Regions from separate parts of the Lysinibacillus sp. UBA6686 genome, predicted to be linked through region 2. Evidence: riboswitches for the same ligand, from Rfam matches in the RefSeq annotation. Region 2 holds a riboswitch; the other holds the start of a gene.
What was found. A riboswitch is a leader RNA that binds a small molecule or an ion and turns the genes downstream of it on or off. The one in region 2 is predicted to bind cobalamin.
Positions count from the first base shown of each region.

Region 1: linked by a shared signal. The riboswitch ahead of B2R82_RS23775 (DUF4430 domain-containing protein) and the one ahead of B2R82_RS03185 (hypothetical protein) in region 2 are both predicted to bind cobalamin.

Region 1 covers NZ_DKJS01000085.1:179,343-182,771, reverse strand. Annotated here, with positions in the region: gene B2R82_RS23780 (acyltransferase family protein) at 1-1,108, shown strand, start outside; cobalamin riboswitch at 1,857-2,053, shown strand; gene B2R82_RS23775 (DUF4430 domain-containing protein) at 2,227-2,961, shown strand; gene B2R82_RS23770 (S-layer homology domain-containing protein) at 3,041-3,429, shown strand, end outside.
Region 2 covers NZ_DKJS01000011.1:56,410-59,838, forward strand. Annotated here, with positions in the region: gene ytvI (sporulation integral membrane protein YtvI) at 1-278, opposite strand, end outside; gene B2R82_RS03175 (hypothetical protein) at 360-908, shown strand; gene B2R82_RS03180 (glutathione peroxidase) at 999-1,544, shown strand; cobalamin riboswitch at 1,621-1,818, shown strand; gene B2R82_RS03185 (hypothetical protein) at 2,075-2,617, shown strand; gene B2R82_RS03190 (ABC transporter substrate-binding protein) at 2,619-3,429, shown strand, end outside.

The DNA of each region.
Region 1 (3,429 bases), on a different contig from region 2:
ATATCGAGGAGGGATGTTCGTATTTTGCTTAAATGCAGCCATCTTAATTGGTTGCGTCTGTCACCCAGTTAGCTTTTTAGGAAAAATCCTTTCTTGGAAGCCTTTGCGTTGGATTGGGTCAAGATCGTACGGGATTTATCTATGGCATTATCCGATTATTGTGCTAGGTACTCCAGTGCGAGAAATAGGTAACCCAGCCTATTGGCGAGTTACTTTACAACTGCTGATTATCTTTACAATTGCAGAACTATCCTATCGTTTTATCGAAATGCCGATTCGTAAGGATGGGTTCCGCTGTTACTTTAGACAGTACTTTGTATTCAATAAACACAAATGGGGAAGCTTCACGCTTGCCAGGAAAATTTCAACCACGCTCATTCCACTTTTCCTCCTAGTATTTTTTACAGGAATGACAGGGGTTGTGGGCGAAGAAAAAATAGAATCGATTGAATCACGGCCAACGACTATTAAAATAGATGGTGGAACAGAGCAGCATTCAACCCATCATGATGCTGAAAAGGAGCAGGAAACATCTCAGCCAGGTTCGTTAAGTGATGAAGAAGAGGGTGTTGATTCAAATACGGATCAAAATGCAGTAGAGCCTGAGCAGGGGGAAAATGAGACAGAAGTTCATGAATCGTATAGTGGAATATTAGCTATTGGCGATTCTGTAATGATAGATATTGCTCCGAGCTTACATAATATCTACCCCAGCATTACGATAGATGCAAAGATTGGTCGCCAAGTTTCACAAGCGGTTAAATTAGCTCCTTATTATGCAAGCTTTAATCAACCAGATAAAGCAGTCATCATTCAGCTTGGAACAAACGGGTATTTTACCAATACACAAATTGATACTCTTTTAAAGGCTTTTTCCAATGCTGATATTTATTTAGTAAATACGCGTGTACCTCGTTCTTGGGAGGGGAAAGTAAATCAAGCATTGCAACAGAAAGCACAGGAATATGAAAATATTACTTTAATTGATTGGCATGCAACTGCAATTAACCATCCTGAGTTTTTCGCTCCAGACGGCGTACATTTAGAGCAAAAGGGGATTGCTTCTTTAACAAATCTAATTCAACAAGCTATAGATGCGATTCATTGATTCGTATAAAAATCATAAATAGCCCGCAAACATTTTTTACAAATATTTAAGTATGGTTGAAACCTTTTTAATGGTTGCCCGTATTACTAGAATACATTTTTAATGAATTGCACTTAAAAAGGAGAAAAACATTTTTGAACTATTGAACAAAACAATTACTTTTTGTCATGTACTTAATTACGATTGCTGATGCATACTACTCAACATTACTGATTGAACCAAAAGCGCCCCCACAGCATCAGACGATTAAAGCATCTGCAATGACAACCATTCAAGTACGGTAGCAAACCTTATAAAAAGAAACAAACAGCAAAAAGCCTGAAGACTTCTATACTTCAGCCTATCAAGCAATTGCTGCAGAGTACTAAGAAGACAAAAGAAAAAATTTATAAAGCTAAGATGGATAGATTAAGTGAAAGACACAGCTATATGCGGGGCTCACCGTTTATTATTTATCACAATCACCGTATACGTTGCTGAAAACAGATGAAACAAAAGCTGCATTTGACTGTGCAGCTTTTTGTTTTGCTTAATATTTAAATGGATAAACCCTTTTTGGATATGATTTGCCCGCTCACTCTCTATTATAATCTAATTGTGTTATCATTTTGCTTTTTAATAGGAATAGTAATATTGATACTAGATGTTTACTTCCTCTTTTAAAGCTTACTACTTCTATAAAGCATAATTCTTTTTGTTAAACTATTTTGAAAAATAGAAATATATGCTAGACTTAACATTAAGTGAATAAGAATTGCAGTATAAAGGTGCTCTTTTAAGAGCTTAATAGGGAATTCGGTTTAAAGCCGAAGCTGTTTCCGCAACTGTAAGTGTAGATGACTACAGAAAATACCACTGTCGAACAAGGAAAAATGCCTTCAGTAGATGGGAAGGTTCTGAATAGGATACACGAGCCAGGAGACCTGCCTTTATTCCATCGTATTAACTCTCTTCGGAAGCTAGGAGAACTTACGGCAAATAGACGGACAGGCAAACTACGTTTTTGCGCCTTTTTTCTGTTTTCCATTAGATGCTTCCCCATTTTGGAGAAGCATCTTTTTATTTTCGAGTTAATTGCAAAAACATTCACGAAATAATAAAAATAGGAGGTTTTACAAATGGTTCGTTTCAAAAAATGGTGGCATTTAGCGTTAGTCCTACTTTTAGCATTTTCGCTCGTAACACCATCAGCCAGTGCAGCAGTATTACAGCCTGTAAGTCAAGAAGCACAATCAGCAGATTTTGATGTTCAGTTATCAGTAAAAGGTTTATGCGGTACTGGTTCATGCCATGAAATTTTAGAAGGAACAACAGTAAATGTTCAAGAAGGGACAACTGCGCTAGAGCTTGTAGAGCAAGTATTAGATGCCGAGGGTATTCCTTATGTAGTAGTTTCTACTCAATATGGTCCATATCTTCAATCAATTGATGGACTTGCGGCAGGCAGTTTAAATGGTTGGGATGGCTGGGTCTACACTGTAAATGGATATAGCCCCAATTTTGGATTAGCTGAGTATGAATTACAGGCTGATGATGTCGTTCATATTTATTACACTACATGGGCTAAATTAGAAACAGCAAGTGTAATTGCAGTAAATGATAACAATCCATCCGTTACGGTAAATTTAACTGGTGATTTATTTACGACACCAAACGGCTCTAATTTAGCAAACTGGACAATTAACACAGGGACAACAGCATTAACAGCTCAGTCAGTTACTATAAATGCAAACCAACAAGCTGTTATTACATTTGCAGGTCAAGCACAAGCAGGTACTATTACCATTACAGCCTCTGCTAATGCTTTATTCGGTAGTTCAGCAAGTGAGCCACTTGAAGTAAAAGTACAATAGCTAGATAAATGGATACTGACAAGATGAATTAATTCAGCTTGTCAGTATTTAATTATTTATAAAGGAAGTGAGTGTTTATATGACTATATGGAAAAAGCAGCTACATATAGCAGTTATTTTTATTTTAATCGTATCGCTATTTTCTCCAGTCACTGCAATTAAGGCACAGCATTTTGAAGGGGATTTACTCGATCCTACTCCAAACATCAATGATATTGAACCCGATGATTCAGAAGAGCAGGATAATGCTACAGAGTCTAAGAATGAAATAGATGTAGAGGATTTAACAGAACAGGAAAAAGCACCGCATACAGATGAAGAAGCTGAATTAGATGATCTTATACCATTAGAAGATGCAGCGGAACTAGCTCCATTAGTAGAAAATGCGCCCATTGCAATTAGCGATATTCAGCTAAACACTGAGGAACCTTTACTATTATTAGTAGGAGAAACATTTCAACTTACTGC
Region 2 (3,429 bases):
TTTGAAACTAATATTATTTGAGACATAAGTTGTGTAATCGTAAAGTAACAAATAATAGAAATTAGAATAACACTCACTATGTAAATAAAAGCAACTGCAATCTTCCGTGACATTTTCCATTGCCGTTTAAAGAACATAACAATTGGCTCTAAAAAAAATGCGGTGGCTCCAGCTAAGATGATTGGTACGGAAACAGGGATAATAAAATATGCAGCTACGATTATAGAAATAATCATTATTAATCTAAATATCAGTTTCCTAGTATTTAATTTATTCATATATTCACCTTCTTTACGCAAATTAAGATAAGTGTACCATAAAAATTTTACGTTCTGACACAATAAAGGTAGGGATGAATGATGGAAAAAGAAATTTTGCAGCTTTTTAGTAATTTAACAGAGCGTGACCGTGAAATTCAATACGATTCTTACGAAGAATTGATGAAAATTATGCAAGAACCAGTTGATTGGACATATGCAGTTTGGGAACAACTTGTCCAAGCTCTTACATATAAAGATGGTCATATGCGCGCACTTGCAGCACAATTTTTATGCGCATTAGCAGCTAAAAGTGATCCAGAAGAAAGAGTATTGGAGGACTTTTTAAAGATTTGGGCTGTAACATATGATGAAAATACTGCAACGGCAAGGAATACTCTACAGGCCATCTGGAAAATAGGTTTAGCAGGGCAGGTACAACGGGATTTAGTTATTTCTTATTTGGCTAAAAGATTTCAGACATGTCTAGATGAAAAACATCCAACATTAATACGTTATGATATTGTAGTATCTTTTAAGAAATTATATGATGCTACGAATAATTCAAAGGTGCTAGACATTGTGAAACGTTTAATTGAGGAAGAGCAAGATATGAAATACAAAAAGAAATATAGGGCAGCCATTCGTTAAAAATAATGGAATGGCTTTTTTTAATGCAAATCCTTTTATGAATAGAAAAAAGTTTACTATAATATAGGAAAAAAGTAAGGGGATTCATACATGAGCATTTATAATTATTTAGTAAAGAAGCCAAACGGTGAGATTTTATCAATGGAGACCTATCGAGGAAAGACGCTGTTAATTGTCAACACAGCTAATCAATGTCGTTTTACATATCAGTTCGAAGACTTGCAAAAAATGTACGATAAATATGGCAAGGAAAACTTTGTTGTGTTAGGCTTTCCTTGCGATCAATTTGGAAATCAAAACCCTGAAGATGGTGAGCAAACTACACAACTTTGTCAGGTTAACTATGGTGTAACATTCCCGATTTTTGAGGTAGTGCAGGTCAATGGTGATGCAACACATCCACTGTTTAATTATTTAAAGCATGAGGTCGATTACCGCGCATTTGGAAAAGCAAGCATGCAGGAAAAAATGCTAGCAGAATCAATAGTTCAAATAGCACCTCGTTTTTTAGAAGGACGTAATATCCGCTGGAATTTCACAAAATTCTTAATCGATGCAAATGGTAAAACAGTAGAACGCTTTGAGCCTACTGATTCTCAGCTTGATATCGAGCAGGCTATTGAAAAAATACTATAAATTTCTAGTACAACTATAAAACTTTTATCTTTATAGTTTTTCATAATAATATGTGATAAACTGCTTTATAAGTGAATAGCTCTTGCAGGATAAGGGTACTAAGATAGTATAATCGGGAATTCGGTGAAAATCCGAAGCTGTTTCCGCAACTGTAAGTACAGGAATCATAATCGTAGACCACTGTCAATTTGATGGGAAGGTTTTTATGACATACATTACATTAAGTGATGTACACTGTACAAGCCAGGAGACCGACCTTTATTTGAACGTATAAATACTCTTCGGAAGCTAGGAGGATATACGGCAAATACGTAGTCTCTTTCGTATCTATATACGATTCTAATTATGTTATTTTCGTCGTTCCTTAGGAGTAGGAACGGCGTTTTTTATTTTGATTCAGCCCCTTATATGGGCAGGATAGAGGTTTTCTTCCTATCAGTGGGCGTTTTATACGCCTTTGAATCAAGAAAAATCCAGACGCAATTACGTTAGGGCACAATTGATTGTGTAAAGAAAGTGAGGATTTAGAGTTGAAAAAAGATGCGCGTTATTCTTGTTATCCATTTATGCGTGAAAAAGCATCTACAGTGGATTTTGAAATACGAACAGATAGCCTTACTACACATATAGGAATGGCTTTGACAGCAGTAAAAAAAGAGGCAGTAGAGGTTGTTGCACAAGATCTCTATACAATCCTACCAATGGCCTACCATGTTAATGGCTCGGTTCGAGGTAAATTAGCGGTCAGTGAAGAGGATTTAGCATGGCTAAGTGCTCGCTATGATTTTTATGTTAGTTATGTGAAAGAGGAGATTCAGAGCTTTGTATTACCTCAAGGAACAGAGGCTGCTACTGCATTACATGTATGTCGTAGTGAGGCAAAAAAATCTTATCGTATTTTGCATAAGGTATCTGACGAAAAGGAAGTACCGACAATTCTTTTTGATTATTTAGGACTACTAGCCAATGTATTTTTTGTGATGGCTGTTTATATGAATAAGCAAGCAGGGATTGCTGAAATTCCGTTTGAAAGCAAGTCATACCCTATGAAAAAGAAAAAGGAGAATAAATAAAATGAAGAAATTGTTGAAGCTTCAATGGCTTTCAGTAATGATGCTGTCGCTCATATTAGTAGGTTGTGGTGCGAAGGATGAAGCAACTACTAAAGAAGATATTACTAAGGAAGATCAAATCGAAAAAGCAAGCTATAAAGTGAAGGATGACCGTGGTATAGAGGTTGAGTTTGATGAAGTACCTAATACAATTATTTCATTACAACCAAGCAATACAGAAATTTTATTTGCTTTAGGTGTTGGCAATCAAATTGTTGGGGCAACTGACTATGATACGTATCCGGAAGAGGCACAAAAAATTGAACGTGTTTCTAATTCTGTTACATTTAATAGTGAGCGTATTTTAGCTTTGAAGCCAGATGTGGTCATTGCTTATACAACAGGAAAAGATGAAGATAACTTAAATGCTCTAAAAAGTCTTGAAGATGCAGGTATAAAAGTATTTGCCATTCAATCTGCAGCTTCATTTGATGATGTATATGGAGATATTGAACAGATAGCAACGGTTATGGGAATTGAAGATAAAGGTGTAAAATTAAACGAGGATATAAAATCAAAAATTGCTGAGGTACAAGCAAAAGTTAAAGATGTAAAAGCACCAAAAAATATCTATTTAGAAATTAGCCCAAAACCAGACATCTATACAGCGGGCTCTGGTACATTCCAACAGGAAATTTTAAATATTGCCAATGTAAGCAATGTATTTGCTGAACTCCAAGGCTGGAAAAAAGTAACCGAAGAAGATGTTATTGCGAAAAATCCAGAAGTTATTTTAACTACGGTAGGCTATACAAAAGACCCAGAAGCAGAAA